Regions from separate parts of the Enterobacter sp. PL_is514 genome, predicted to be linked through region 2. Evidence: predicted binding sites of a transcription regulator. Region 2 holds the regulator's gene; the other holds the start of a gene.

Region 1 (16,122 bases), on a different contig from region 2:
GGGTTAATGTGGCGCAGGCGGAAGTATTGAATCAGGAGTCGCTGGCTAAACAGGTTTTGCATGAAACCTTTGGCTACCAGCAGTTCCGCCCTGGCCAGGAAACCATCATTGAAACGGTGCTGCAAGGCCGTGACTGCCTGGTGGTGATGCCGACCGGCGGCGGTAAGTCCCTCTGTTATCAGGTGCCCGCGCTGGTGCTGAACGGCCTGACGGTCGTGGTATCCCCGCTCATTTCGCTAATGAAAGACCAGGTTGACCAGCTGCTCGCCAACGGCGTCGCGGCGGCCTGTCTGAACTCGACGCAAACCCGGGAGCAGCAGCAAGAGGTGATGGCCGGGTGCCGCACCGGGCAGATCCGCCTGCTGTATATCGCGCCGGAACGCCTGATGCTGGATAACTTCCTCGACCATCTCGCGCACTGGAATCCGGTTCTGCTGGCGGTGGATGAAGCGCACTGTATCTCCCAGTGGGGACACGATTTCCGCCCGGAATACGCCGCCCTCGGCCAGCTGCGTCAGCGCTTCCCCGAGCTGCCGTTTATGGCGCTTACCGCCACGGCGGATGACACCACGCGCCTGGATATCGTTCGCCTGCTGGGGCTGAACGACCCGTATATTCAGGTCAGCAGCTTTGACCGCCCGAACATCCGCTACATGCTGATGGAAAAATTCAAGCCGCTGGATCAGCTCCTGCGCTACGTCCAGGAGCAGCGCGGCAAGTCCGGCATCATCTACTGCAACAGCCGTGCGAAGGTCGAAGACACCGCCGCGCGTCTGCAAAACCGCGGCTTTAGCGCCGCCGCGTATCACGCCGGACTGGAGAACCACATCCGCGCCGACGTCCAGGAAAAATTCCAGCGCGACGACCTGCAAATCGTCGTCGCGACGGTGGCGTTCGGGATGGGGATCAACAAGCCCAACGTGCGCTTTGTGGTGCACTTCGACATTCCGCGCAATATCGAATCCTACTATCAGGAAACCGGTCGCGCCGGGCGTGACGGTCTGCCTGCAGAAGCGATGCTGTTTTACGATCCGGCCGATATGGCGTGGCTGCGTCGCTGTCTGGAAGAGAAGCCGCAGGGGCAGCTGCAGGATATCGAGCGCCACAAGCTCAACGCGATGGGCGCGTTTGCCGAAGCGCAAACCTGCCGTCGTCTGGTGCTGCTCAACTACTTTGGTGAAGGGCGGCAGGAGCCGTGCGGTAACTGCGATATCTGCCTGGATCCCCCAAAACAGTACGATGGCCTGATGGACGCGCGTAAGGCGCTCTCGACCATTTACCGCGTGAACCAGCGCTTCGGGATGGGCTACGTGGTGGAAGTGCTGCGCGGTGCCAACAATCAGCGTATCCGCGACATGGGCCACGACAAGCTGCCGGTCTACGGGATCGGTAAAGACCAGAGCCACGAGCACTGGGTGAGCATCATTCGTCAGCTGATCCATCTCGGCTTTGCCACGCAAAACATTGCCCAGCACTCCGCGCTTCAGCTGACCGAAGCGGCGCGTCCGGTATTGCGCGGTGACGTTGAGCTCAAGCTCGCCGTGCCGCGCGTCATCGCCCTGAAGCCACGCGTGATGCAGAAATCCTACGGCGGCAACTACGACCGCAAGCTGTTTGCCAAACTGCGCAAGCTGCGTAAAGCCATCGCCGATGAAGAGAACATCCCGCCTTACGTGGTGTTCAACGACGCGACCCTGATCGAGATGGCCGAGCAGATGCCGCTCAGCGCCAGCGAGATGCTCAGCGTCAACGGCGTGGGGACGCGCAAGCTGGAGCGCTTCGGTAAAGAGTTTATGGCGCTCATCCGCTCTCACGCCGATGGTGATGATGAGGAGTAGTCAGCCGGGCGAAAAAGTGCCAGGATGATGACTCACTGAATTATTTCCCCGCGAGTTAATTATGTTGATGCTATTTCTCACCGTGGCGTTAGTGCACATCGTTGCGCTGATGAGCCCGGGACCGGACTTTTTCTTCGTGTCGCAAACGGCCGTCAGTCGCTCCCGCAAAGAGGCGATGATGGGCGTGCTCGGTATCACCATGGGCGTTATGGTCTGGGCGGCCGTTGCGCTGCTCGGTCTGAACCTGATTCTGGCGAAAATGGCCTGGCTGCATAACATCATTATGGTCGGCGGCGGGCTGTACCTGTGCTGGATGGGCTACCAGATGCTGCGCGGGGCGCTGAAGAAAGAGCAGAAAAAACCGGAAGAGCCCAAGGTGGAGCTGGCAACGGGCGGCCGCAGCTTTGTAAAAGGGCTGCTGACCAATCTGGCGAACCCAAAAGCGATTATCTATTTCGGCTCGGTGTTCTCGCTGTTTGTCGGCGATAGCGTCGGTGCGGGCGCACGCTGGGGCATCTTCCTGCTGATCGTTGTTGAAACCTTTGCCTGGTTTACCATCGTGGCCAGCCTGTTCGCCTTACCGGCGATGCGCCGCGGCTACCAGCGTATCGCGAAGTGGATTGATGGCTTCGCCGGCGCGCTGTTCGCCGGCTTCGGCATTCATCTCATCATTTCTCGCTAAGCATGACGCGCTGACGCAAGCAGCGCGCCAACCAGCATAAACAGCGAGCCAAAGACTTTATTCAGGGCCTTCATCTGCTTGGGCCCTTTAATCCACGCCGCAATCCGCTGCGCCAGCGTCGCGTAACCAATCATCACGATGATATCGACGATAATGGTGGTCGCGCCCAGCACCACGTACTGCATCACCTGGGGTTGATGCGGCACGATAAACTGCGGGAACAGCGCGGCGAGGAATACGATGCTCTTCGGGTTGGTCAGGTTGACGAACACCGCGCGCTTAAACAGATGGCCGCGGTTTTGCGTCTGCGCGAGCGTATTCAGGTTGATGGAGCCTGCCGCGCGCCACTGCTGGATGCCGAGCCATATCAGATACGCCGCCCCGGCCCATTTCAGCACCTCAAAGGCCAGTACCGAGCGGGAGAACAGGGTCCCCAGACCAATCCCAACCAGCACGATATGAATGCCCAGCCCGGTTTGCAAACCGGCAATTGACGCTGCCGCACCGCGATAGCCGTGGTTGATGGAGGTGGTCATGGTGTTAATGGCACCCGAGCCCGGTGAAAGGCTAAGGATGATGGATGTCAGCAGGTAAGCGAACCACCACTCGAAGGTCATTTGAAACTCCCGAATCGTCTGTTTTTATGCCACAATACGCTATTGTTGAGTCATTTTGTGACCGGTTACGAAAAAACGATATTCCTTGGCTTAGGTGAGTAGAAACCCGATGTTTCAGCAGAAAAAGGACTGGGAAACACGAGAAAACGCATTTGCTGCTTTCTCCATGGGGCCGCTGACCGATTTCTGGCGCCAGCGTGAGGAAGATGAGTTTACGGGCGTCGGTGATATACCGGTACGCTTTGTGCGTTTTCACGATAAGAAAAATGACCGGGTCATTGTGGTCTGCCCCGGGCGTATCGAGAGCTACATCAAATACGCCGAACTGGCCTATGACCTGTTCCATCTGGGCTTCGATGTGTTGATTATCGATCACCGCGGGCAGGGGCTTTCTGGCCGCCTGCTATCTGATACGCATCGCGGCCACGTGGATAACTTCAGCGATTACGTCGACGATCTCGCCGCGTTCTGGCAGCAGGAGGTCGAGCCCGGCCCCTGGCGGAAGCGCTATATTCTGGCGCACTCGATGGGCGGTGCGATTTCAACGCTGTTTTTACAGCGCCACGCTCACCAGTGCGATGCCATTGCGCTCACCGCGCCGATGTATGGCATCGTCATGCGTTTTCCTGACTGGATGGTACGTCATATTCTTGACTGGGCTGAGGGCCATCAGCGCATTCGGGAAGGCTATGCCATCGGGACGGGACGCTGGCGGGCACTGCCGTTTGCGATGAACGTGCTGACCCACAGTCGCCAGCGGTATCGTCGTAACCTGCGTTTTTATGCCGATGAGCCGCGCCTGCGCGTGGGTGGACCGACCTACCACTGGGTGCGGGAAGGTATCCTTGCCGGTGAGCAGGTTCTGGCAGGTGTCGGCAATGACGATACACCAACACTCCTGATTCAGGCGGAAGAAGAGCGTGTGGTGGATAACCGCATGCATGACCGCTATTGTGAACTGCGCGCGGCCGCCGGTCACCCTTGTGAAGGGGGAAAACCGCTGGTCATTAACGGCGCGTACCATGAGATCCTTTTTGAAAAGGACGCTATGCGCTCAGTCGCGCTCAACGCCATTGTTGAATTTTTCAACAGGCATAATTGATTATTGTTTTCCACCAGAGGTTGAAATCCCTATGTACCAGGTTGTTGCATCTGATTTAGATGGCACGCTGCTTTCCCCTGACCACACCCTGTCGCCTTACGCGAAAGAGACCCTAAAGCTGCTGACGGCACGGGGCGTGAACTTTGTGTTTGCCACCGGCCGCCACCACGTCGACGTGGGGCAGATCCGCGATAATCTTGAGATCAAATCGTACATGATCACCTCCAACGGTGCGCGCGTGCATGATACCGACGGCAACCTGATCTTCACCCACAACCTGGATCGCGATATTGCCGCCGATCTGTTTGGCGTGGTGCACAATAATCCGGCTATCGTCACCAACGTTTATCGTGACGACGACTGGTTCATGAACCGCCACCGCCCGGATGAAATGCGTTTCTTCAAAGAAGCGGTATTTAACTACTCCCTGTACGAGCCGGGTCTGCTGGAGCCGGAGGGGATCAGTAAGGTGTTCTTCACCTGCGACAGTCACGAAGAACTGCTCCCGCTGGAGCAGGCAATCAACGCCCGCTGGGGCGATCGCGTCAATGTGAGCTTCTCAACCCTGACCTGTCTGGAAGTGATGGCGGGTGGCGTCTCCAAAGGCCACGCGCTGGAAGCCGTCGCGAAACGTCTGGGCTTCGAGCTGAAAGACTGTATCGCCTTTGGTGACGGCATGAACGATGCCGAAATGCTGTCGATGGCAGGCAAGGGCTGCATTATGGAGAATGCGCACCAGCGTCTGAAAGATTTGCACCCGGAGCTGGAAGTGATCGGCACCAACGCAGACAATGCGGTACCGAAATACCTGCGCAAACTGTTCCTTGAATAATCTTCATTTGGTTGTTTATTGCTCAGATGTCAACTAAAGAGTTCGCTACAATGCCTCTCCTTCTTTCTGAGAGACAAGCATTGTGGCGCTACTCATTATCACCACTATCCTTTGGGCCTTCTCCTTTAGCCTGATTGGCGAATACCTTGCCGGTTCGGTCGACAGCTACTTCTCGGTGCTGATGCGCGTGGGGCTGGCGGCGCTGGTATTCCTGCCGTTTCTGCGTACGCGCGGGCAATCGCTGAAAACGATTGTGCTGTACATGCTGGTGGGGGCGATGCAGCTCGGCATCATGTACCTGTTCAGCTTCCGGGCTTACGTCTATCTGTCCGTCTCGGAATTCCTGCTCTTTACCGTGCTGACGCCGCTCTACATCACGCTGATATACGATCTGCTGAGTAAACGCCGCCTGCGCTGGGGATACCTGCTGAGCGCGGCGCTGGCGGTGATTGGCGCGGCGATTATTCGCTACGACAAAGTCAGCGATCACTTCTGGACCGGACTGATGTTCGTCCAGCTCGCCAACATCAGTTTCGCCATCGGCATGGTGGGCTACAAGCGCCTGATGGAAACCCGCCCGATGCCGCAGCATAACGCGTTCGCCTGGTTTTATATGGGTGCCGCGATTGTCGCAGTGGCGGCGTGGTTTATGCTCGGTAACCCGCACAAGCTGCCGACCACCGCCGTGCAGTGGGGCGTGCTTATCTGGCTGGGCGTCGTGGCTTCCGGGTTGGGGTACTTCATGTGGAACTACGGCGCGACACAGGTCGACGCCGGTACGCTTGGGATCATGAACAACGTGCATGTCCCGGCTGGGTTGTTGGTCAACCTCGCCATCTGGCAGCAACAGCCGCACTGGCCGAGCTTCCTTATTGGGGGAACGGTGATCCTGGCTTCGCTGTGGGTCCATCGCCGCTGGGTCGCTCCGCGCTCCGCACAAACGGAAGATGGTCGCACGCGTGGTTCCGCGCTGAGCGAATAAACGCCTCCGTAATCGGCTGACGCTGCTCGCCATCGCGCACGGCGGCGTACAGTCGACTCCACAGTCCTTCACCCAGGGTTTTGGTCACCACCAGCCCCTGGCGTTCAAAGCTCTCTACCACCCAGTGCGGCAGCGCCGCGATACCCATTCTGGCCGCCACCATCTGAATCAACAGCAGGGTGTTATCCACGCTTTTCAGCTGCGGACTGATGCCCGCGGGCTGCAGGAAGTGGCGCCAGATATCCAGACGACTACGCTGAACCGGGTAAATCAGCAGCGTTTCCGTCGCCAGGTCTTCCGGCGTGATGCGCGTTTTCGCCGCCAGCGGATGATCCGGTGCCAGCACCAGGCGTACTTCATAATCAAACATCGGCGAATAGTGCAGGCCGCTGCGCGGCAGGATGTCAGAGGTCATCACCAGGTCCAGCTCGCCCTGCTGCAGCGACGGCTGCGGATCAAAGGTCACGCCGGATTTGAAATCCATCTCCACCTGCGGCCACTTCTGGCGGAAGTTCTCAAGCGCGGGGGTCAGCCACTGAATACAGCTGTGGCACTCAATGGCGATACGCAGCGTGGTTTGTTGCGGTTCGTTACACGCCTGCAGCGCGCTGGCGATTTGCGGCAGGACCTGATTCGCCAGCTGCAACAGAATCTCACCTTGCGGCGTAAAGCGCAGGGGCTGGCTCTTACGCACAAAAAGACGGAAGCCGAGGCGTTGTTCCAGATCGCTGAACTGGTGAGAAAGGGCGGACTGGGTCTGGTGCAGCGTGGCAGCTGCAGCCGCGAGCGAGCCGCAGTTCCGCAACGCTTGTAGCGTTTTCAGGTGTTTTATCTCGATCATGAAAGTCCTTCACTTCGCCATGAACATATTGCGCTTGAGGAATATACAGTACCTGCCAATTATAGATGTGTAAACATCTGGACGTCTAAATAACGAATTTCACAAGGGGCACACCATGACAATCCGCAATCACACACTCGGTTTCCCTCGCGTTGGCCTGCGTCGCGAGCTGAAAAAAGCGCAAGAAAGCTACTGGGCGGGGAACGCCACCCGTGAAGAACTGCTGGCGGTGGGACGCGAGCTGCGCGCCCGTCACTGGGATCAGCAAAAACAGGCGGGCATTGACCTGCTGCCGGTGGGCGATTTCGCCTGGTACGACCATGTTCTGACGACCAGCCTGCTGCTTGGCAACGTGCCGGCTCGTCATCAGAACAAAGATGGATCGGTAGATATCGATACCCTGTTCCGCATCGGCCGTGGCCGTGCGCCAACGGGTGAGCCAGCGGCAGCGGCGGAAATGACTAAATGGTTTAACACTAACTATCACTATATGGTGCCGGAGTTCGTAAAAGGTCAGCAGTTCAGGCTGACCTGGACGCAGCTTCTGGATGAAGTGGACGAAGCGCTGGCGCTGGGCCATCAGGTGAAACCGGTTCTGCTCGGGCCGGTAACGTACCTGTGGCTGGGTAAAGTAAAAGGCGAGCCGTTTGACCGACTCAGCCTGCTGAAGGACATTCTGCCGGTCTACAAACAGGTGCTGATTGAGCTGGGCAAACGCGGCATTCAGTGGGTGCAAATCGACGAGCCGGCGCTGGTGCTCGAACTGCCCAAGGTTTGGCTCGATGCCTTCAAACCGGCGTATGACGCGCTGGCGGGGCAAGTAAAGCTGCTGCTGACCACCTATTTTGAGGGCGTTACGCCGAACCTTAACACCATTACCGCGTTGTCGGTTCAGGGTCTGCACGTTGACCTCGTACACGGTAAAGACGATGTCGCGGAGCTGCACAAGCGCCTGCCTGTGGACTGGCTGCTCTCCGCCGGGCTGATTAACGGTCGTAACGTCTGGCGTGCCGATCTCACCGGGAAATACGCTCAAATAAAAGACATCGTCGGCAAACGTGAGCTGTGGGTGGCTTCGTCCTGCTCCCTGCTGCACAGCCCGATCGATCTGAGCGTGGAAACCCGCCTGGATGCCGAGGTGAAAAGCTGGTTTGCCTTCGCGCTGCAAAAATGCGAAGAGCTGACGCTGCTGCGCGATGCGCTGAACAGCGGCGACACGGCGGCGATCGCCGAATGGAGCGCACCGATCCAGGCGCGTCGTCACTCGGCGCGCGTGCACAACCCGGCGGTGGAAAAACGTCTGGCGGCCATCACCGCCCAGGACAGCCAGCGTCAGAGCCCGTATGAAGTCCGCGCTGAAGCGCAGCGTGCCCGCTTCAACCTGCCTGCGTGGCCGACCACCACCATCGGTTCCTTCCCCCAAACCACCGAAATCCGTGGCCTGCGTCTGGACTTCAAAAAGGGCAATCTGGATGCGAATCACTACCGCACCGGTATCGCCGAACACATCAAGCAGGCGATTATCGAGCAGGAACGTCTGGGTCTGGACGTGCTGGTGCACGGTGAGGCCGAGCGTAACGACATGGTGGAATACTTCGGTGAGCATCTCGACGGCTTCGTGTTTACCCAAAACGGCTGGGTGCAGAGCTATGGCTCCCGCTGCGTGAAGCCACCGGTGGTTATCGGTGACGTCAGCCGCCCGGAAGCGATCACCGTGGAGTGGGCGAAATACGCGCAGTCCCTCACGGACAAGCCGGTGAAAGGCATGCTCACTGGTCCGGTGACCATTCTTTGCTGGTCTTTCCCGCGTGAAGACGTGACCCGTGAAACCATCGCCAAACAGATTGCCCTGGCACTGCGGGATGAAGTGGCGGATCTGGAAGCCGCAGGCATTGGTATTATTCAGATTGACGAACCGGCCCTGCGCGAAGGTCTGCCGCTGCGCCGCCGCGACTGGGATGCCTACCTGCAGTGGGGTGTGGAAGCGTTCCGCATCAACGCCGCGGTGGCGAAGGACGACACCCAGATCCACACCCACATGTGTTACTGCGAATTTAACGACATCATGGATTCGATTGCCGCGCTGGACGCCGACGTGATCACCATTGAGACGTCGCGCTCAGACATGGAGCTGCTGGAGTCGTTCGAAGAGTTCGAGTACCCGAACGAAATCGGGCCGGGCGTGTACGACATTCACTCCCCGAACGTGCCGAGCGTGGAGTGGATTGAAGCCCTGCTGAAAAAAGCGGCCCAGCGCATTCCGGCTGAGCGCCTGTGGGTGAATCCGGACTGCGGCCTGAAAACCCGCGGCTGGCCGGAAACCCGCGCCGCGCTGGCGAACATGGTGAAGGCAGCACAGAATTTGCGTCAGGCATAATTGTGACGCGTGATGGCCGGGCGTCTGCCCGACCTGAAATGCGCATGCTTAGTTCAGATCTGCGCCGTTGCTGGCAATCACTTTTTGGTACCACCAGAAGGAGTCTTTTTTCAGCCGTTTCAACGTACCGTTGCCTTCATCGTCCTGATCGACATAGATAAAACCGTAGCGTTTGGACATCTGCGAGGTGCCCGCACTAATGATGTCGATACAGCCCCACGTGGTGAACCCCATCACCTCCACGCCTTCATTAATCGCGGCCAGCGTTTGCGCGAAATGCGCGCGGAAATAGTCGATTCGATAGCTATCGTGGATCTTGCCGTTTTCGACCACATCCTTCGCGCCCAGACCGTTTTCAACGATAAACAGCGGCTTCCGGTAACGGTCATACAGCTCCAGCAGCGAGATTTTCAACCCAAGCGGATCAATCTGCCATCCCCATTCTGACGCAGGCAGATACGGGTTTTTCACACCGAGAACGGTATTCCCGGGAATGCGTTCGGCGTCAGGCTGCGTGGATTCGGTCATCGACATGTAATAGCTGAAGGAGACGAAATCGACGGTATGCGCCTTTAAAATACGCCGATCGTCAGGGTGCATTTCAATATGGATATTTCGTCGTTCCAGATCGCGCAGGATCAGCGGGGGATAGTCGCCAAATACCTGCACGTCGGCATAAAAATAGTTTTCCAGGTTTTTCTTCAGCGTGGCTTCAACGTCTTCCGGACGGCAGCTGTGCGGATAGGTCGTCAGTTTCGTCAGCATGCACCCGACCTGGCTGCCCGGAATTTTGGCGTGGCAGTCGCGCGTGACCAGTGCAGACGCGACAAACTGATGGTGCAGACCCTGATAGATATCCTGTTTCGCGTTGCCCGGTGCGCTTTTCTCTTCGCGAATGCCCGCGGTCGTAAAGGGATGGCGGTGAATACTGTCTATTTCATTGAAGGTTAGCCAGTAACGCACCAGCTCTTTGTAGCGGTCGAAACAAACATTGCTGAAGCGAACGAAGGCATCGACCACATTACGATGCACCCAGCCGTTATATTTTTCGCTCAGCGCCAGCGGCATTTCGTAGTGGGAAAGGGTGACCAGCGGCTCGATGTTATGACGACGCAGCTCGCGGAACAGTTCTTCATAAAACTGCAGCCCGGCCTCGTTTGGCGCGGCGTCCTCTCCGGTCGGGAAAATACGCGACCAGGCAATGGATACGCGCAGCACCTTAAAACCCATCTCAGCAAACAGCGCGACGTCGTCTTTATAGTGGTGATAAAAATCGATGCCGCGGCGTTTCGGGTACAGCGCATCATTTTTACCTTCAAACGCGTCGCGGATATTCTCGTCCGTCAGGGCCATATGGCCGCTGTAATCTTTCACGGAGAGGTTGGGTTTCCAGGCGACAGCGTCGGCAACGGACGGCCCTTTACCGTCCACGTTCCATGCGCCTTCGGCCTGGTTGGCGGCAATCGCGCCGCCCCATAAAAAACCGTGTGGAAACGCGAGGGAATAGTCCATAACACGTACTCCTTATGCGTCATGATGATGGGAAAGGCTTACCCTTTTTTACCACCGTACTGACGGAACCACGTAAGCATCCGCTGCCATCCATCTTTCGCCGATTCAGCGTGATAGCTCGGACGATAGTCGGCGTTAAACGCATGCCCGGCATCCGGGTAAACTACAATCTCCGCCTTCGCATTTGCCGCGCGGAGCGCATGGCGCATGGTTTCTACCGAATCCAGCGAAATACCGGTGTCCTGACCGCCGTAAAGCCCTAACACGGGGGCATTCAACTCGGTGGCGATATCAACCGGATGTTTCGGTGAATTCAGCGTTTTTTCACCCACCAGTTTGCCGTACCAGGCGACAGCGGCTTTGAGCTGCGGGTTATGCGCGGCATACAGCCAGCTAATGCGTCCGCCCCAGCAGAAACCGGTGAGCAGCAGACGATGGGGATCGCCCCCGTTGCGCGCCGCCCAACTGGCGACGTGGTCGAGGTCGGCCAGCACCTGCGCGTCCGGGACTTTGCTGACCAGGTTGCTGAGCAAGGTGGGAATATCGCTGTAGTCGTTCGGATCGCCCTGACGGAAGTAGAGCTCTGGCGCAACGGCCAGATAGCCTTCCAGCGCCAGCCGGCGGCAGAGGTCGCGAATGTGTTCGTGAACACCGAAAATTTCCTGAACCACGATCACGATGGGCAGCGGGCCGTCTGCCGATTTTGGTCGTGCGTGGTAAGCAGGCATGTTCTCTCCCTGCGTGGGAATGGAGGTCTCACCCGCGGTGATGGCATCTTCAGACGTTGAGACGATGGTTGAGGCATGCGGGGCCGCAGCAGGTGCAAAACCGGTTTTTTCAGTCATGGCATTCTCCGTACCAATCAGTTAGCGCAAAGGTAAATATAGACACCAGGTTAACAACTCACAGTGCCTTAAACGGTCTATCTTTTGTGCAGCACCTGACGATATAACTTGTTAATGTGATGTAAATCACTTTTTAATGGAAATTCGATGCAATCATTTTCATTCATGGTGAGATGCGTCACGAAATTATGCTTACTGCTTCTGTAAAGTACCGTTTTACTTCTTCTGACTAACCGACCCACAGAGGAGTCACCTATGTCTAAGTCTGATGTTTTTCATCTCGGCCTCACTAAAAACGATTTACAAGGGGCTACGCTCGCTATCGTCCCTGGCGATCCAGAGCGTGTGGAAAAGATCGCCGCGCTGATGGATAAGCCGGTTAAGCTGGCAGCCCATCGTGAATTCACCACCTGGCGCGCAGAGCTGGATGGCAAAGCGGTGATCGTGTGCTCTACCGGTATCGGTGGTCCGTCTACGTCTATTGCTGTTGAAGAGCTGGCGCAACTGGGCATTCGTACTTTCCTGCGTATCGGTACCACCGGCGCTATCCAGCCGCACATCAACGTCGGCGACGTGCTGGTCACGACCGCGTCCGTCCGTCTGGACGGTGCAAGCCTGCACTTTGCACCGATGGAATTCCCGGCAGTGGCGGATTTCGAGTGCACCACCGCGCTGGTTGAAGCCGCAAAATCTGTGGGTGCCACCACCCACGTGGGCGTAACCGCCTCTTCCGACACCTTCTACCCGGGCCAGGAGCGTTACGACACCTTCTCTGGCCGCGTGGTAAGCCGCTTCAAAGGCTCCATGGAAGAGTGGCAGTCAATGGGTGTGATGAACTACGAAATGGAATCCGCCACGCTGCTGACCATGTGCGCAAGCCAGGGTCTGCGTGCCGGTATGGTGGCGGGCGTTATCGTCAACCGTACCCAGCAGGAGATCCCGAACGCCGAAACCATGAAGCAGACCGAAAGCCATGCAGTGAAAATCGTGGTCGAAGCCGCGCGTCGCCTGATCTAGTCCCCTCCTTTCGAAATCAAAGGCCGACACGTTCGGCCTTTATTTTTTGCGTAGCGCCTCGCAGGAAAACCCTTTCAAACTGGACGTTTATACAGCACAATCTTATTTTGTGCGGGTAATACGTTGATGCAGGGGGCATTGTGGATATCTCAGTCCTGATTTATGCGGTGATTGCGCTGGTGGGCGTGGCGATAGGCTGGCTCATTTCCAGCTATCAGCATGCACAGCAGAAGGCCGATCAGCTGGCAGAGCGCGAAGAGATCGTCGCTGAATTAAGTGCGGCAAAGCAGCAGCTTGCCCTGAGTGACCACTGGCGCGACGAGTGCGAGCTGCTTAACAACGAGCTGCGCAATCTCCGTGATATCAACACCTCGCTGGAGGCCGATCTCCGCGAAGTGACCACCCGCCTTGAATCCACTCAGCTGCATGCGGAAGACAAAATCCGCCAGATGATCAACAGCGAGCAGCGCCTCAGCGAACAGTTTGAGAACCTCGCCAACCGTATTTTCGAGCACAGCAACCGTCGCGTTGATGAACAGAACCGCCAGAGCCTTAACAGCCTGCTGACGCCGCTGCGTGAACAACTGGACGGTTTTCGTCGTCAGGTGCAGGACAGTTTTGGTCAGGAAGCCCGCGAGCGGCACACCCTGGCGCATGAGATTCGCAATCTCCAGCAGCTGAATGCCCAGATGGCGCAGGAAGCGGTTAACCTGACCCGCGCGCTCAAAGGGGATAACAAAACCCAGGGCAACTGGGGAGAAGTGGTGCTGACCCGCGTACTGGAAGCCTCCGGCCTGCGGGAAGGATATGAATACGAAACGCAGGTGAGTATCGAAAACGACGCCCGCTCGCGCATGCAGCCGGATGTGATTGTGCGGCTGCCGCAGGGTAAAGATGTGGTGATTGACGCCAAAATGACCCTGGTGGCGTATGAGCGTTACTTCAACGCGGAGGATGACTACACCCGCGAATCGGCGCTGCAGGAGCACATTGCCTCCGTGCGTAACCACATTCGCCTGCTCGGCAGAAAAGACTATCAGCAGTTGCCGGGTCTTCGCTCGCTGGACTATGTCCTGATGTTTATTCCGGTAGAGCCCGCGTTTCTGCTGGCACTCGACAGGCAGCCTGAACTCATCACCGAAGCGCTCAAAAATAACATTATGCTGGTCAGCCCTACCACGTTGCTGGTGGCGTTACGTACCATTGCGAACCTGTGGCGCTATGAACACCAGAGCCGCAACGCGCAGCAGATTGCCGATCATGCCAGCAAGCTGTACGACAAAATGCGCCTCTTCGTGGACGACATGTCCTCAGTCGGGCAGAGCCTGGATCGTGCGCAGGATAACTACCGCCAGGCGATGAAAAAACTCGCCTCGGGACGCGGCAATCTGCTGGCGCAGGCCGAATCATTCCGCAGCCTGGGGGTAGAGGTTAAACGCGAGATTAATCCGGAATTGGTGGAACAGGCCACCGCCCAGGACGACGAGTTTCGCCTGAGAGAAGGTGCGGACGAACAAAAGACAAACAGTGAAGACAATACGTTAGCGGTGGATTTATCACCAGACGAGACTCCAGCGCGTTTCTTTCGCGGTGGTTGAAACGTAGGGCAAACGCGCCCAATCTGTTACACTTCACGAACATTTTACTGATAAGCAGGCTCTGAGATGGCTGACGATTCACAAGACACAACGCACTTTGGCTTTCAGACTGTCGCCAAAGCGCAGAAAGCTGACATGGTGGCCCACGTATTTCATTCCGTGGCGGCGAAGTACGATGTAATGAATGACCTGATGTCGTTCGGCATTCATCGCTTGTGGAAGCGCTTCACCATTGACTGTAGCGGCGTGCGTCGCGGACAAACGGTGCTGGATTTAGCCGGCGGTACGGGCGATTTAACCGCGAAATTCTCTCGCCTGGTGGGCGAAACCGGGCGCGTTGTCCTCGCCGATATTAATGACTCCATGCTGAAAATGGGCCGCGAAAAGCTGCGTAACATCGGCGTGGTGGGGAATGTGGAATATGTTCAGGCAAACGCCGAAGCGCTGCCGTTCCCGGACAATACCTTTGACTGCATCACGATCTCCTTCGGTCTGCGTAACGTGACCGATAAAGAAAAGGCGCTGCGCTCCATGTACCGCGTGTTGAAACCGGGTGGACGCCTGCTGGTGCTCGAGTTCTCGAAACCGATCATTGAGCCGCTGAGCAAAGCCTACGACGCCTATTCCTTCCACGTGCTGCCGCGCATCGGTGAGCTGGTGGCGAATGATGCGGAAAGTTACCGCTATCTGGCGGAATCTATTCGTATGCACCCGGATCAGGACACCTTAAAAGCCATGATGCAGGATGCAGAATTTGAGAACGTTGAATATTTCAACCTGACGGCGGGTGTCGTCGCGCTGCATCGCGGTTACAAATTCTGAGTGGAGGTGTCCCGTGCCCTTTAAACCCTTAGTCTCCGCAGGCATCGAGAATGTACTGAATGCTTTCCTGTATCGCGCTCCGGCGCTGAAAGCTGCGCGTCAGCGGCTAAACGGGAAGGTATTGCGCATTGTTTTAAAAGAGTTATCGACGCCGCTTGTACTGGTCTTCAGCGAACGCCAGCTTGACGTACTGGGGGAGTGGGAAGGTGAAGCCGACTGCTCGGTCATCACGCACATGAGCGTGCTGCCAAAACTGCGCGATCGCCAGCAATTAACGGCGCTTATCCGCAGCGGTGAGCTGGAAGTGGAAGGCGACATTCAGGTCGTGCAGAACTTCGTTGCGCTCACCGATCTGGCGGAGTTCGACCCGGCAGAGCTGCTCGCGCCTTTTATCGGCGACATCGCCGCTGAAGGCATCGGGAAAGTCCTTCATGGTGGCGCCTCCTTTGCGCGTAAAAGCCTGCATCGTCAGCAACGCTATGCGGCGGAAGTGCTGACGGAGGAGTGGCGAATGGCACCCGGGCCATTGGAAGTGGCGTGGTTTGCGGAAGAGACCGCTGCTGTTGAACGTGCGGTTGATGCGTTAACCAAACGGCTGGAAAAACTGGAGGGCAAATGACGCCTGGTGAAATTCGGCGCCTCTATTTTATTATTCGCACCTTTTTGAGCTACGGGCTCGACGAGCTTATCCCCAAAATGCGTATCACGCTGCCGCTTCGTATCTGGCGGCGGATGCTGTTCTGGATGCCCAATCGCCATAAAGGTCAACCGCTGGGTGAGCGTCTGCGTCTCGCGCTGCAGGAGCTCGGTCCGGTTTGGATTAAATTCGGACAGATGTTGTCGACCCGCCGCGATCTCTTCCCGCCGCTTATTGCCGATGAGCTCGCGATGCTGCAGGATCGCGTCGCACCGTTTGACGGTGCGCGCGCGAAAAAGCAAATTGAAGAGGCGATGGGAAATGTACCCGTCGAGACCTGGTTTGACGATTTCGACATTCACCCACTGGCATCGGCCTCTATCGCGCAGGTGCATACCGCACGTCTGAAAGAAAACGGCA
Region 2 (16,122 bases):
TGGCCCGTCACCAGACGCACGCTCTGGGCGTAATCCCGGTGGGTCAGCGGAATGCCAGAGTACGCTGAGCAGCCGGATGCTGCCGTAATGCCCGGCACGACGGAGAACGGAATGCCCGCGTCGCACAGGGTTTCCAGCTCCTCGCCGCCGCGACCAAAGATAAACGGATCGCCGCCCTTAAGGCGCACTACGCGCTTACCTTTCTGCGCCTCGCGCAGCAGGATCTGGTTAATCTCCTCCTGCGGCACGCAGTGGTAGCCCGCCCGTTTGCCCACGAAGACGCGGTCGGCATCGCGGCGTACCAGGTTCATGATGTCATCGGAGACCAGACGGTCATAGACCACGATATCCGCCTGCTGGATCTGCTGTAGTCCTTTCAGCGTCAGCAAACCCGCATCTCCAGGGCCTGCGCCTACCAGCACCACTTCACCGCGATGGTCCAGCGGTTCGCTCAGCAGCTGTTCGGTCGTCTCTTCAACGGCTTTGGTATCCTGATTCGCCAGCGACTGCGCCAGCCTGTCGTTCACAAAGAATTTTTCCCAGAAGCGACGGCGCTCGCCCACTGTCGAGAAGGTTTGCTTCACGCGGGAGCGGAGTTGCCCGGCATAATGCGCAATCTGACCAAGATGCTGGGGCAACAGGGCTTCCAGTTTTTCCCGCAGCAGACGCGCGAGAACCGGTGAACGCCCCCCGGACGATACCGCAATCATCAGCGGCGAGCGGTCGATAATCGACGGCATGATAAAGCTGGCCTCTTTCGGCGCATCCACCACGTTGCAGAAGATACGGCGCGCTTCGCAGGCATCGCTCACGCGCTGGTTCACTTCATCGTCATCCGTCGCGGCAATGGTCAGCCAGCAGGTATCCAGCAGGGATTCATTAAACGCGCCCTGTTCCAGCGTGAGCATCCCTTCCTGAGCCCAAACCTCAAACTGGGGGGCGAAGGACAGGGCATTCACGGTCAGGCGGGCGCCAGCCTCTAACAGCAGGCGCGCTTTGCGCTCGGCCACGTCGCCGCCGCCCACGAGCAGGCAGTCGCGGTTGCGTAATTGACAAAAAATCGGCAGGTGATCCACGACGTTACCTCACAGCATTCATGGCGGGGGAAGAATTGACGTCAGGATAACAGCAGGAATCGTACAGAACATACGGTTTTTCCTGCCGTTACCCATAAGGGGTCATAAGCCTTTCCTATTGAAAAGGCGAGGGGTTACGCTTTCAGCTGCACCTCGCCGTCCTTCACGCGGACGTCGTAGTGTTTGACCGAGAAGCTTTCATCTTCCATGCAGAGTCCGTCGGTTAAGCGGAAACGCTGCTTTTTCAACGGGCTGGCGACCCACAGTTCACCCTGGTGCTCGGCAATCAGTCCGCGGGAGAGCACGCTGGCCTCGAAGAACGGGTCGATATTGCTGATGGCAAAAACCTGTTCATCGTGACGAGGGCGGAAAATCGCCACCTGCTCGTTGCCCAGCAGCGCACAGACGCCGGTGGCGGGGAGAATGTCGTTAATATTGCAGATGTTTACCCACTGGCTCATGCGTTTTCCTCCACCAGCGTGACCGGAATACGTTCATACGGCGTCGCCGGACGATGCTGTTCGCGCTCCGGCACAACCTGTACGTTCGGGTCGCGCTGGGTGCTGTTGATAAAGTGTTTGAAGCGCGTCTGCGCCGCCGGGGTGTTGACGGTTTCCGTCCACTCGCAGATCACCGCCTCGCGCAGGCGCGCCATTTCCGCTTCCAGATGCTCGTTCAGGCCCAGCTTGTCGTCGATGATGACCGATTTCAGGTAGTCGATGCCGCCCTCGAGGTTATCGAGCCATGAGGCGGTACGGGTCAGCTTATCGGCGGTACGGATGTAGAACATCATGAAGCGGTCGAGATACTGAATCAGCGTGTCGCGATCGAGATCCGCCGCCAGCAGGTCCGCATGGCGCGGTTTCATCCCGCCGTTGCCGCACACATACAGGTTCCAGCCTTTCTCGGTGGCAATAATACCCACGTCTTTACCCTGCGCTTCCGCACATTCGCGGGTGCAGCCGGAGACACCAAACTTCATTTTGTGCGGGGTACGGATGCCTTTGTAGCGGTTTTCCAGCTCCACGCCGAAGCCCACGCTGTCGCCGACGCCGTAGCGACACCAGGTGCTGCCCACGCAGGTTTTCGCCATGCGCAGCGCTTTGGCGTACGCGTGGCCGGTTTCGAAGCCCGCTTCAATCAGCTGACGCCAGATTTCCGGCAGATCGTCCTTCTGCGCGCCGAACAGGCCGATACGCTGGGAGCCGGTAATTTTGGTGTAAAGGTTAAATTCACGTGCGATACGGCCCACCGCGACCAGCCCTTCCGGCGTAATTTCACCACCGGCCGAGCGTGGAATCACGGAGTAGGTGCCGTCTTTCTGGATGTTGGCCAGGAAGTTGTCGTTGGTGTCCTGCAGCGGCGTGTGCTCCGGCTTGAGCACGTACTCGTTCCAGCAGGAGGCCAGCAGGGAGCCGACGGTCGGTTTACACACTTCACAGCCGTAGCCCTGGCCGTGCTTCGCCAGCAGTTCGTCGAAGGACTTAATGCCTTCCACGCGGATCAGGTGATACAGCTCCTGGCGAGAATACGCGAAGTGCTCGCACAGGTTGTTGTTCACTTCGATGCCCTGTTTCGCCAGTTCGGCGTTCAGCACCTGAGTGACCAGCGGAATACAGCCGCCGCAGCCGGTACCGGCTTTGGTTTCCGCTTTCAGCGCCGCAACGGTGTGGCACCCTTTGTTGATCGCGGAGATCAGCATACCTTTGGTCACGTCGAAGCAGGAGCAAATCTGCGCGCTGTCCGGCAGTTTATCCACGCCGATGGACGGCTTGCCGCTGGAGGCGTGCGCCGGGAGGATTAGCGCGTCCGGGTTTTCCGGCAGTTCGATGGCGTTGAGCACCAGCTGGAGCAGATTACCGAAGTCGCTGGTGTCGCCCACCAGCACCGCGCCGAGCAGGGTTTTGTTGTCCTGGCTGACGATGAGTCGTTTGTAGACCTCTTTGCTTTCGTCCAGATAGACATAGCTGCGGGAATTCGGGGTGCGGCCGTGCGCATCGCCAATACCGCCTACGTCCACGCCCAGCAGCTTCAGCTTGGCGCTCATGTCTGCGCCAGTAAACGCGTTTTCGCTGCCGAGGATATGGTCCACGGCGACCTGCGCCATTTTGTAGCCCGGCGCCACCAGACCGTATACGCGGTTGTTCCAGCTGGCGCATTCGCCGATAGCGTAGATATCCGGATCGGAGGTCTGGCAGGTGTCGTTAATCATGATCCCGCCGCGCTGCGCCACGGCCAGCCCGCACTGGGTCGCCAGCTTGTCGCGCGGACGAATACCGGTGGAGAAGACGATGAAGTCCACTTCCAGCTCGCTGCCGTCGGCAAAGCGCATGGTTTTGCGTGCTTCGGTGCCTTCCTGGACAATCTCTTTGGTGTTCTTGCTGGTGTGAACCTTCACGCCCATGCTCTCAATTTTACGACGCAGCTGGTCACCGCCCATGTGGTCCAGCTGTTCGGCCATCAGCATCGGGGCAAATTCGATGACGTGGGTTTCAACGCCGAGGTTTTTCAGCGCGCCAGCCGCTTCCAGGCCCAGCAGACCGCCGCCGACCACCGCACCGCGCTTGCTGCGGCGTGCGCAGGATTCGATGGCGTTGAGATCTTCAATGGTACGGTAGACGAAGCAATCCTGCGTTTCCGAGCCTTTAATCGGCGGGATCCACGGATAGGAGCCCGTCGCCATGATCAGCTTGTCGTAAAAAACCGTACGCCCGGCGCTGGAGTGGATCACTTTTTCCTGACGGTTGATGGTGATAGCGCGTTCGCCCACCAGCACTTTTACGCCATGCTTCTCGTAAAAACCTTCACGCACCAGAGAGAGCTCTTCGGCGGTATGATGGGAGAAATAGGAAGAGAGGTGCACACGGTCGTACGCCTTGCGGGGTTCTTCACAGAACACGGTAATATCGAACTGCTCAGCATCGGCCTTATCGAGAAGATCCTCGATAAAGCGGTGGCCGACCATGCCGTTACCGATGATAGCGAGTCTGACTTTGCTCATTATTGCCTCGATTTCTTTTCTATTATTGCCTACCTTAACGATTCAGCAGGGGCGCTTATTGATGCAAATCAAATACGCCTTCGCCTACTCCTTAGGTGGTATATAACTGATTTGTCAGGGTTTTTATAAGTGGCGGAAATCACAGGCTTTTCGTGTTCGTTGAATTTGTGTACAACTCAGGGGCGGTTTTGCCAGAATTAATACGCCTGAATATCAGCGGCGTTTTTTAGGGGAAAGGTATGTCTACAGCACCGTTATGGCTTGTTCAGAATGTTCGTTTACCGGGTCGGGAAGGGCTGTGGCAGCTCGCTATTGAGAACGGGCGATTTGGTGACATCACCCCGATGGACGAAACCCATGCCGAAAGTTATGAAGTACTGAATGCGCGCGGTGGGCTGGCTATCCCGCCTTTCATTGAGCCGCATATCCATCTTGATACCACCCAGACGGCGGGCGAGCCGAACTGGAACCAGTCCGGCACGCTGTTCGAAGGCATCGAGCGCTGGGCGGAGCGCAAGGCGTTGCTCAGCCACGAGGACGTTAAAGCGCGCGCCTGGAAAACGCTGAAGTGGCAAATTGCCAACGGCATCCAGTTTGTTCGCACCCATGTGGATGTCTCCGACCCGACGCTCACCGCCCTGAAGGCGATGCTGGAGGTGAAGCAGGAGGTGGCGCCGTGGGTAACGCTGCAAATTGTCGCGTTTCCGCAGGAAGGTATTCTCTCTTACCCGAACGGCGCGGCGCTGCTGGAAGAGGCGTTAAAGCTGGGGGCCGACGTGGTGGGGGCGATCCCACACTTCGAGTTCACCCGCGAGTATGGCGTCCAGTCGCTGCACATCGCGTTCGAGCTGGCGAAGAAGTATGACCGTCCGCTGGATATTCACTGCGACGAAATCGACGACGAACAGTCGCGGTTTGTCGAGACGGTGGCCGCGCTGGCGTATGAGGCCGGTATTGGGCCGCGCGTGACGGCCAGCCACACCACCGCCATGCATTCCTACAACGGCGCTTACACCTCGCGGCTCTTCCGCCTGCTGAAAATGTCGGGGATTAACTTCGTCGCTAACCCGCTGGTCAACATCCACCTGCAGGGGCGCTTTGATGATTATCCGAAGCGTCGCGGCATCACCCGGGTGAAAGAGTTGCAGGAGGCGGGCATAAACGTCTGCTTCGGTCACGACGACGTCTTCGACCCGTGGTACCCGCTCGGTACCGGCAACATGCTGCAGGTGCTGCATATGGGGCTACACGTCTGCCAGATGATGGGCTATCCGCAAATCGACAGCGGCCTGAATCTCATCACCCACAACAGCGCCCGGACCTTTGGCCTGAGCGATTACGGTATTGAAACGGGAAACCCGGCAAACCTGATTATTTTGCCTGCGGAGAGCGGGTTTGAAGCGGTGCGCTGCCAGGTGCCGGTGCGCTGGTCGATTCGTCAGGGACGGATCATTGCCACCACGCAGCTGGCGCAGACCTGGATCCAGATGGATACCGGAGGAGAAGAGGTAAGTTTCGCCAGAAACAGCCCCTCTGCCTAATGCAAAGGGGCGCAGGGTTTAGTGCGATGCCGCTGCCGCGTTGTGCTGGCGGTGGCGGGTCACAAAGCCCAGGATGAAGCACATGATGAACACCACGGCGTACAGACCGTTCGCGGTATGCAGCGCGGCCAGCGGGCCGCTGTGGGCAACGATCGGGCCCGTCACCACGAAGGTCAGCATGGTGCCGATGGTGCCACAGGTCAGAACGAAGTTAACCAGCTTCGGCGAGGCCACTTTGGTCTGCAGGGAGCCCAGGGTGATGATCGAGGTGTAGATCGCGCTGGAGAAGAAGCCCAGGGTCAGAATGAACCACGGCATATGTTCCGGGGAGCCGTTGATGAACAGGTACATCAGCACGGTCGCCAGACCTGCCAGTACGGTCAGAATGCGCTGCAGGTCGAAGAAGCGCAGGATGAAGCTAAACGCCCACATGCCGAACATGTAAGACATCCAGAAATCGCTCACCAGTTTACCCGCATCGTTCAGGCTCATGCCCAGACCTTTGGCGTATTCCGGTACCCAGGAGATAAAGCCCAGCTGGCCCAGGATATAGCACAGGGCGGCGATGGAGAGGAACAGCACGCCGATACCCCATTTCTCTTTCGCGACGGGTTCTGCGGTGGTTTGCGCTTTCTTGCCCAGCACCGGGAATTCACAGCCGAAGGTCAGAATGAAGATGGCAACGTAGACCAGACCAATGCAGGCATAGACCCAGTACCACTCGATGCTGCGCGCCAGCAGAACGGCCGCGACCATCGGGAAAATCATTCCGGCCATGCTGAAGAAGGAGTCGGTAAACAGCAGGCGCGCGCCGCGCTGGCGGCCTTCATACATATGGGTAATCAGGAACGTACCGATCGACATGGTGATCCCGCTGACCAGACCAAGCACGAACATCGCGGCTGAGAACAGCGCGATGCTGTGGCTTAGCATCAGGCCAGCCACGGCGGCGACCATCAGCACAAAGCCAAAACGCAGCTGGGTTTTCAGCGGCACGATTTCCATCAGCCAGGCATTCAGGAAAATAGAGATCAGGATCCCTGCGTTGAGGAAGGTGAAGGTATTACTCATGCTGGAAACGGGCAGCTGGAAGTAGTCTGCGATATTTCCCATCACCATCCCGGTGACGATCACCAACGCGCCGGTCAGGGCGTAGGAGAAGAAGCTGATCCATGTGAGCTTGATGCGATTGCTGTTAGTCATGTCTGGCCTGTTCAGAAAAAGAAAAGCGCCCAGGGGGCGCTGAGAGCGGGCAGATTTTAGACATTAAAGTGATCTATTCATATCTTTTAAGAGAAATTAGAACTTCATTGCATGTTTTTGTGTGATCTTGATCACACAAAAAGACCCTAAAGCCAACCGTTTGCGTGGTTACAACTGTTTCAATTTCGTAAAATTAGGTAAAAGGCTGGTCTCCGTTCATACTGCTCTTTAGAATCAAGCCATTCGCTTTTTATACTGCGCTTTGTTAAGGAATTCTCATGCTCAAATCAACACTGGCGGCTGTCGCAGCTGTGTTTGCTCTTTCTGCCGTTTCCCCTGCTGCGCTGGCAGCCAAAGGGGACCCTCACGTTCTGCTGACCACCTCCGCCGGGAACATTGAGCTGGAACTGAATAGCCAGAAAGCTCCGGTTTCTGTGAAAAACTTCCTCGACTACGTGAACAGTGGTTTCTATAACAACACGACCTTCCACCGCGTGATCCCTGGCTTTATGGTGCAGGGCGGCGGCTTCAACGAGCAGATGCAGCAGAAGCAGCCGAACCCGCCTATTAAAAACGAAGCGGACAACGGCCTGCTGAACAAGCGCGGCACCATCTCCATGGCGCGTACCGCAGACAAAGACAGCGCGACCAGCCAGTTCTTCCTCAACGTGGCGGATAACGCCTTCCTCGACCACGGCCAGCGTGACTTCGGCTATGCGGTCTTCGGTAAAATCGTGAAAGGGATGGACGTGGCCGACAAGATTTCTCAGGTGCCTACTCACGACGTCGGTCCGTATCAGAATGTGCCGTCAAAACCTGTCGTGATCCTCTCCGCAAAAGTTCTGCCGTAATTCTTCTGAACGCGGGCTTCTCATGCCCGCGTTATGTCGCCCTCCCTGCGAAAGCGCGTTTTGCTGCTTATACTTGTGGCAAACGGACTATTCAGGGAGGCGTTAAGTGAAAAAACTCACCGACAAGCAAAAATCCCGTCTCTGGGAGCAGCAGCGTAGCGTCAACTTTCAGGCCAGTTGTCTCCTTGAGAAAGGTAATGGTCCATCGGATCCCGACATTGAGACCCTTGAGCTTGGGCCTTCCGCGCCCGGGTTACCCCATCTGTGCCTTATTCACCGCCATCTCTACCGCAGAGAGATGAAGCGGGCAGGCGAGTTCCGTACCGATGATATATTCAAGGGTGATATTCCCTTCTGCCATTTCGAATACATCGAAAAAATGGGTAATGAGCTGATGGCGGCGCTGGAAAGCGAAAAGTATCTCGTGGGTCTTGAGAAAGCGGCGTTTGTTGACCGGGTTAGCCACTATTACTGCGAAATCAACATGCTGCATCCCTTCATGCGCGGCAACGGTATTGCCCAGCGCGTTTTCTTCGAGCAGCTGGCGCTCCACGCGGGCTACGCGCTGGACTGGCGCGATATCGATCCCGAACAGTGGGTGGCGGCTAACCGCAGCGGCGCAACGGGTGATTTAACCGCGCTAAACGCTATCTTTGCCAAAGTAGTGAGCGAAGCGCGGGAATCTGAGTAGAATAGGGCGGCATTTTTTTCGGGAGCCGCCATGATTCTGCTGATTGATAACTACGATTCCTTCACCTGGAACCTTTACCAGTATTTTTGTGAACTGGGTGCAGAGGTGGTTGTTCGTCGCAACGACGAGATCGATCTCGCCGATATCGAGACGCTGGCTCCTCAGAAAATCGTTATTTCACCGGGGCCCTGCACCCCGTCGGAGTCGGGTATTTCACTGGAGGTTATCCAGCACTATGCCGGCAGGCTGCCGATCCTGGGCGTCTGTCTGGGCCATCAGGCGATTGCCCAGGCGTTTGGCGCCACCATCGTGCGCGCCGCCAAAGTGATGCACGGTAAAACCTCGCCGGTCACCCACACGGGCACCGGAGTGTTCACGGGGCTCAATAATCCGTTAACCGTGACGCGCTACCATTCCCTGGTCATTGACCCGTCGACGTTGCCCGACTGCTTTGAGGTCACCGCCTGGAGCGATACGCAGGAGATCATGGGGATTCGCCACCGCGAATGGGATCTCGAAGGCGTGCAGTTCCATCCGGAAAGCATCCTCAGTGAACAAGGGCACGCGCTGCTGGCAAATTTCCTCCATCGCTGAATAACTGTTGCCTTGCTGTGATTTTTTATGCATATTTTGTGATTATATTTTCACAATCACTGTGACATAAAATGGATGGTCATGACATGGCAACTGAACAACCAGCAATTACCCGCGCGACATTCGATGAAGTGATCCTGCCGATTTATGCACCGGCTGAGTTTATCCCGGTGAAGGGGAAAGGCAGCCGCGTCTGGGATCAGCAGGGTAAAGAGTATGTGGATTTCGCGGGCGGTATTGCGGTCACGGCGCTGGGTCATTGCCATCCCGCGCTGGTGGAGGCGCTGAAAACCCAGGGGGAAACCCTGTGGCACACCAGCAACGTGTTCACCAACGAACCGGCGCTGCGCCTGGGCCGCAAGATCATTGATGCGACCTTTGCCGAGCGCGTGCTGTTTATGAACTCCGGCACCGAAGCCAACGAAACCGCTTTTAAGCTGGCGCGCTACTACGCGACAACGCGCCATAGCCCGTACAAAACCAAAATCATCGCCTTCCACAACGCCTTCCACGGACGCTCCTTCTTTACCGTCTCCGTTGGCGGCCAGCCGAAGTATTCCGACGGGTTTGGCCCGAAACCGGCTGATATCGTCCACGTGCCGTTTAACGATCTGCACGCGGTGAAAGCGGTAATGGACGACCACACTTGCGCAGTTGTTGTCGAGCCGATCCAGGGTGAAGGCGGCGTGACTGCGGCAACCCCGGAATTCCTGAAAGGGCTGCGCGCGCTGTGCGACGAATATCAGGCGCTGCTGGTCTTTGATGAAGTGCAGTGCGGAATGGGACGTACCGGGGACCTGTTTGCCTATATGCACTACGGCGTGACGCCGGATATTCTGACCAGCGCCAAAGCGCTCGGCGGTGGATTCCCGGTAAGTGCGGTCCTGACGACGCAGGAGATCGCCTCCGCGTTCCACGTCGGTTCTCACGGCTCAACCTACGGCGGTAACCCGCTGGCGAGCGCCGTAGCGGGCGCCGCGTTCGACATCATCAACACGCCGGAGGTGTTGAACGGCGTTAGCGCGAAGCGCGAGCTGTTCGTAAAACACCTGCAAAAGATTGACGAGCAGTACGACGTGTTCAGCGAGATCCGCGGGATGGGACTGCTGATTGGCGCTGAGCTGAAGCCGCAGTACAAGGGACGCGCGCGTGATTTCCTGCATGCCGCCGCTCGCGAAGGGGTGATGGTGCTGAACGCCGGGCCGGACGTGATGCGCTTTGCGCCGTCGCTGGTGGTGGAAGATAAAGACATCGAAGACGGGTTAACCCGCTTTGCCGCCGCGGTCGCGAAGATCGTAAAAGGTTAATACGCCGTCCGCTTCAACCTGCGGGTTAGCCAAATCCCGTGATGCGGACGCTGACGCCATGCCACCGAAGAAATGGTGTGCATGGTGTTCAGATGCCCCAGTACGCGCTGCAAATGCTGCTCCAGGGTGCTCATTGGCCCGTGGGTTAACGTTTCCGGCGCTTCCAGAATGTTCGAATCTCCCGACTCACCCGGCGAGTCATATTCCAGACGCTGCTGACAGCGCTGCAGCGCAATTTCACACGACTGCAGGTAGCGCTGCGCCAGATCCGGCGTCAGCATCGTGTGCTCGCGCGCCAGCGTGGTCATGGCGTTAATATGCTCGACGATAAACTGGCTGTGCGTCACCCAGAGCTTCATGTCTGCCAGATAGTGCGAGTTAAAGCCCGGCTCCTGCATTGCCTGGTTGAGTGAGTTGAACAGGGCGTTGTGCGCCTGGTTGACCTTCATGCGCTGATAAGCCAGCGGAGAGGGCTGCGGGTCGTCGCTCAGGATCAGGCGAATGGCCTGCTGGTCGGCCTCCAGCGCGTCGTGGGCATTCTGGCGCAGCAGTCCGCTTTGCCACTGCGGCCAGAGCCAGACCATACCGCCGAAGGCAATCAGGCAGCCGATCAGGGTATCGATCAGCCTGGCGACAATAAACTGTTCGCCATTGAGCGTGAGTAGCTGCAGGGTGTATACCGCCGTCACCGTGAAGCCCACCATCGCCCAGCCGTAGTTTTTGCGGATAATCAGGTAGCTCACCAGCGTGATCGCCAGCATCCCTGCCAGGGTGTAGCCTTCCGGCACGTGGAAGTGCAGCGTCACGCCCGCGATGATCAGCCCGGCCATCGTTCCGCCAGCCCGATGCAGAATACGCACCCGCGTGGCGCCGTAGCCGTTCTGGGTGACAAACAGCACGGTCATTAAGATCCAGTAGGGTTTCGGCAGATGCAGCGCCATGCCCATCAGGCTGGCGGTACTGAGCATCACGCTAATTCGTGCGGCGTTGCGCAGGGCGGACGATTTAAGCGACAGATAGCTCCTGAGCGCGGGCAATAACGGCAGGCGTTTTTGCTTATCCGCCATCAGATCGCGCGGATAGAGCGGGCGCTGGGTGCGTAGCACGCGGGCGATGCGGCTGAAGTGCCAGGCGGCAAACTGGCCGACCGGGTTATCCGGATGCTGACGGGCGATTTTCTCCAGCGCGCCCAGCTGTTTTTCCATGTTAAAGCGTGTGGGGTAGCGGTGGTAAAGAATATCGTCTGCCAGCACCCGCAGACGTGCCGAGACGGTCTGCGCGTTCCAGCGGATCACCGCTTCGGCGTGGCTGCGCTCGACCAGCTTTTGCACCTCCTGCGGGTGGTGCAGGCTCACGGAGATATGCTCCTGCAGATCCAGGCCTACCTGGAAGGTGCGCAGCAGCCGTTTGTATTCGTGGTTCTTGTTGGCGGCGAGCATATGCAGCTGCTGATAGCACTGGCTTATCAGATCCACCACCTTCTGCTGGCGCGTCAGCAGGGGCGGTAAGGATTTTTCCGGATCGGTATGCTGGGTCAGCAGGGTGTATTTGGCTTCGCAGTAATCCGCAAGCTGCACATAGAGCAGGCTCAGGGATTCACGCAGCGGCTGCTCCCGCCACAGCCAGAACCAGAACCAGTTAAACAGGCCGTACCATAATGTCCCCAGGGCGTAGATCAGCAGCGGCTCCCACACCGGCATATTCCCGGCGAGGCTCAGCGTGAAAATGGCCGCAATCAGCGACGCGGGAAGCAGGCGGGCGTGCAGAGAACTGATTTCCGCCGTGACGCCGAGGGTCATCGCCAGCACGGTCAGGATCAGCGGCAGCGGAATATCACGAGCCAGTAAAAGCTGTACGGCGAGGCTACAGCCCGCAAACAGGCAGCCGCCGATAATCAGGCGTTTGAAAAAGCGCTTATGCGGCGTGTCCAGACCGGCGATGTTGCAGCAGGCAGGCACGAGGGAAAACAGCAGACCTTGCTGAAGATGTCCGAGGATCAGGCCTATGGCCACAGGAAGACACAACACCAGCGTTTGTCGCAGTGCGTAGTTAACTTCCGGGTGATAGATCAGCCTGCGCCACATGGGGAGTAGAGACAAAAACGGCGTGACACCTTGCGATGGCACGCCGTTTAAGCGGAATTAACGCGTTCCGTAAACCACGATGGTTTTACCGTGGGCAGAGATCAGGTTTTGATCTTCCAGCATTTTCAGGATACGGCCCACTGTTTCACGGGAGCAACCGACGATCTGACCAATTTCCTGACGGGTAATTTTAATTTGCATGCCGTCCGGGTGGGTCATAGCGTCTGGCTGTTTCGCCAGGTTCAGTAGGGTCTGTGCGATACGGCCTGTCACGTCCAGGAAGGCGAGGTTGCCCACTTTCTCTGAGGTGACCTGCAGACGGCGCGCCATCTGGGAAGAAAGACGCATCAGGATGTCAGGGTTAACCTGAATCAGCTGACGGAACTTCTTGTAAGAAATTTCAGCCACTTCACATGCTGTCTTTGCACGAACCCAGGCGCTACGTTCCTGGCCCTCTTCAAACAGGCCCAGTTCACCGATGAAATCGCCCTGGTTCAGATAAGAAAGGATCATCTCTTTCCCTTCTTCATCTTTGATCAGCACTGCCACCGAGCCTTTAACGATGTAATACAACGTTTCCGCTTTTTCACCCTGGTGAATCAGCGTGCTCTTTGATGGGTACTTATGAATGTGGCAATGAGACAAGAACCATTCGAGAGTCGGGTCTGTTTGCGGTTTGCCAAGCACCATGCGCTGTTATCCTCTGTTATAAGCTGTCACCAGAGTCATCAGATGCATCCGGACTCTGGGGTTGCAATCGAATTCTTACCCATACCCTGGGAAGTCGGCTACCGTAACGTTTCGCAGCCAGTAAAGTTTGATGTCCTCTGCATACATGTGTAACGTCAATGTATTACTGTAGCATCCAGAGTGTTTTAGCATAGCTTTCGCCGCGTGTCTCCTGGTGTCTCGCTTCAGCATGATGCAGGTCGCCTTCCATTGCGAGAAATGTAACGCACGCGTAATCTGTCACCAAAAATGCAACGTTGGAGTTTAAGAATATGCAAGCGCGCGTGAAATGGGTTGAAGGTTTAACGTTCCTGGGCGAGTCCGCGTCAGGACACCAGATTTTGATGGACGGTAACTCCGGCGATAAAGCGCCAAGCCCAATGGAAATGGTGCTGATGGCGGCAGGGGGATGCAGCGCCATTGACGTGGTGTCGATTCTGCAAAAAGGTCGTCATGACGTGACGGATTGTGAGGTTAAACTCACGTCAGAACGTCGCGAAGAGGCGCCACGCCTGTTCACCCATATTAATCTGCACTTTGTGGTCACCGGTAAAGAGTTGAAGGACGCAGCGGTCTCGCGTGCGGTGGATCTGTCTGCGGAGAAGTACTGCTCTGTGGCGTTAATGCTGGAGAAAGCGGTAAAAATCACGCATTCGTATGAAGTGATCGAGGCTTAATTATTGGGGCATCGTGCGTGTTGATGCCCTCACCCTAACCCTCTCCCACAGGGAGAGGGAACATGTTCACGCGATCTGCTTCCCTTCCATCAGTCGCTCCACCAGCGGCGTCATGATGAGCTCCATCGCCAGCCCCATTTTTCCGCCCGGCACGACTAACGTATTCATGTGCGAAATAAACGAGCCCTGCAGCATGGCCAGTAGCCAGGGGTAATCAATGCCTTCGAGATTGCGGAAATGGATCACCACAAAGCTCTCATCAAGGGACGGGATACTTTTGGCGGCAAACGGGTTGGAGGTGTCCACCGTCGGCACCCGCTGGAAGTTGATATGGGTGCGGGAGAACTGCGGTGTCAGGAAGTTGATGTAATCTTCCATGGAGCGCACCACCGAGTCCATCACCGCCTCTCGTGAATGGCCGCGCTCGCTCATGTCGCGCGTCAGCTTCTGGATCCACTCCAGGTTAACGATAGGGACCACGCCGACCAGCAGGTCCACGTGGCGCGCCACGTCGTGTTGAGGAGTGACCACGCCACCGTGCAATCCTTCGTAAAACAGCACGTCGGTGGGTTCCGGCAGCGGTTGCCACGGGGTGAACGTCCCCGGCACCTGATTCCAGGGAACGGCTTCATCATAGGTATGCAGATACTTGCGGGACTGCCCTTTGCCGCTCTGACCGTACTCTATAAAGGTTTGTTCCAGCAGGCCGAAGTCATTGGCTTCCGGGCCGAAATAGCTGATGTGTTTACCCAGATCGCGCGCTTTACGGATGGCCATATCCATCTCCGGACGCGTGTAGCGGTGAAAGCTGTCGCCTTCGACCTCCGCCGCACGAAGATTCAGCTGGGCGAAAATCTTGCGAAAGGCGAGGCTGGTGGTGGTGGTTCCCGCACCACTCGACCCCGTAACGGCAATAACCGGATGTCTGGCAGACATAGCAACTCCCTGACTGAAAAGGGTGGAAGATCAGCCGTGAAACGCGTTGCGGGGCATGATATTGACCGTCTCATGCAGTTCTGACCACACCAGCACCACGTCGCCGCTTTTCAGCTGGCGCTTTACATCGTTGACCTTTTGCTCAAGCGAGCGTTCCTGTTCACCATAATCGGTGCCTTCGCGTAATACAAAGCTTTCAATCAGATTATCGAGCGTTTCGGGAGCCAGATCCTGCCAGGGAATAATCATTTTGCACCGTCCAGATAAGGGGTTAGCCAGTCAGGAATACGCGTCTCAAGCCACATTTTCGGGCGGCGCAGCGTACCGCCGATAAACCCGACGTGGCCGCCGTGCTCGGTCAACTGATAGTGAACGTTGTCGGGCAGGAATTCCTGAGCGGGGATCGAGTGATGATCCATAAACGGGTCATCTTTGGCATGAATGATCAGCGTCGGCTGCGTGATCTTGCTGAGCAGCGGCATGGCGCTGCACTGACGATAATAGTCAATCGCATCGGCGAAGCCGTGGATTTTCGCGGTGATCAGGTCGTCGAACTCGCGAATACGGCGCACCTTTTTCAGCTGACGCAGGCTGACCGGCAGGGTATCCGGATAGGCTTTCAGCTTACGCGCCGCGTTGGCCTTCAGCAGGTTGAGCAGGTAGCGCTGATAGACGCGGGAAAAGCCTTTATCCATGTGGTAGCTGCACTGCTCCAGCATAAACGGTGCGGAGACAATGACGGCGGCATCCAGCGGGACGGTTTCACCCTCTTTGGCCAGCAGGCAGGCCAGCATATTGCCGCCCAGCGAGTAGCCCACCGCGGCGGTCGGCACGGTGCCAAAGTTGTCCCGCAGCCAGTGTAAAAACCACGTTCCGTCTTCGGTTTCACCCGAGTGATAAATGCGTTTCTGACGATTCGGTTCGCCGCTGCAGCCGCGAAAATGCATCACCACGCCGAGCCAGCCGCGCGCTTTTGCCGCCTCAATTAACCCGTGTGCATATGGGCTGTGCAGGCTGCCTTCCAGACCGTGAAAGACCACCAGACGCGGCTTATGGCGGGCCTGCTCCGGCGCTTCGCTCCAGGCGAGATCCAGAAAATCACCGTCTGGCAGGTCAAGCCGCTGCCAGTGTGGGGTGAACTGAACCTTGCGGCGGATCAGTCGCGGCAGCATGGTCTGCAAATGGCGATTGGCCACGCCGCGCATAGGCACGAACTCAGTGCTGTCTTCGGCCGCAATGTCGAAGTCTGATGGAATGATTTGGGTCATAAGGGCGATGCTGATTCTTGTCAGAAATTTACGGTACTTTCCGAATTGTACCCCGTTTAGCCTGGTTTTCCGAAACATGAACTGATCCCGATCACAAATCTTTACCTTGATTATTACTCTCAGGCTAATGATTCCACTCTACGCTTAATTGATGCCTTTCTCAC

What was found. The regulator CRP, encoded in region 2, controls carbon source genes, mostly activating them, when cyclic AMP is high. The targets are predictions, from matches to a motif close to ATGTGANNNNNNTCACAT.
Region 1: the regulator CRP is predicted to act here: its motif matches at 11,743-11,760, upstream of udp (uridine phosphorylase).

The regions. Positions count from the first base shown of each region.
Region 1 covers NZ_JBVPGN010000024.1:52,507-68,628, forward strand. The annotation lists gene recQ (ATP-dependent DNA helicase RecQ) at 9-1,838, shown strand; gene rhtC (threonine export protein RhtC) at 1,900-2,520, shown strand; gene rhtB (homoserine/homoserine lactone efflux protein) at 2,517-3,137, opposite strand; gene pldB (lysophospholipase L2) at 3,247-4,239, shown strand; gene yigL (sugar/pyridoxal phosphate phosphatase YigL) at 4,271-5,071, shown strand; gene AC0TNG_RS01965 (carboxylate/amino acid/amine transporter) at 5,154-6,053, shown strand; gene metR (HTH-type transcriptional regulator MetR) at 5,941-6,894, opposite strand; gene metE (5-methyltetrahydropteroyltriglutamate--homocysteine S-methyltransferase) at 7,010-9,271, shown strand; gene AC0TNG_RS01980 (family 1 glycosylhydrolase) at 9,320-10,783, opposite strand; gene AC0TNG_RS01985 (dienelactone hydrolase family protein) at 10,822-11,628, opposite strand; gene udp (uridine phosphorylase) at 11,884-12,645, shown strand; gene rmuC (DNA recombination protein RmuC) at 12,786-14,243, shown strand; gene ubiE (bifunctional demethylmenaquinone methyltransferase/2-methoxy-6-polyprenyl-1,4-benzoquinol methylase UbiE) at 14,310-15,065, shown strand; gene ubiJ (ubiquinone biosynthesis protein UbiJ) at 15,079-15,684, shown strand; gene ubiB (ubiquinone biosynthesis regulatory protein kinase UbiB) at 15,681-16,122, shown strand, end outside.
Region 2 covers NZ_JBVPGN010000029.1:20,373-36,494, reverse strand. The annotation lists gene cysG (siroheme synthase CysG) at 1-1,076, opposite strand, end outside; gene nirD (nitrite reductase small subunit NirD) at 1,211-1,537, opposite strand; gene nirB (nitrite reductase large subunit NirB) at 1,534-4,077, opposite strand; gene AC0TNG_RS08665 (cytosine deaminase) at 4,317-5,618, shown strand; gene tsgA (MFS transporter TsgA) at 5,637-6,821, opposite strand; gene ppiA (peptidylprolyl isomerase A) at 7,100-7,672, shown strand; gene AC0TNG_RS08650 (putative adenosine monophosphate-protein transferase Fic) at 7,779-8,363, shown strand; gene pabA (aminodeoxychorismate synthase component 2) at 8,394-8,957, shown strand; gene argD (bifunctional acetylornithine/succinyldiaminopimelate transaminase) at 9,044-10,264, shown strand; gene AC0TNG_RS08635 (YccS/YhfK family putative transporter) at 10,261-12,348, opposite strand; gene crp (cAMP-activated global transcriptional regulator CRP) at 12,406-13,038, opposite strand; gene AC0TNG_RS08625 (OsmC family protein) at 13,350-13,754, shown strand; gene AC0TNG_RS08620 (phosphoribulokinase) at 13,821-14,690, opposite strand; gene AC0TNG_RS08615 (YheU family protein) at 14,721-14,939, opposite strand; gene AC0TNG_RS08610 (hydrolase) at 14,936-15,958, opposite strand.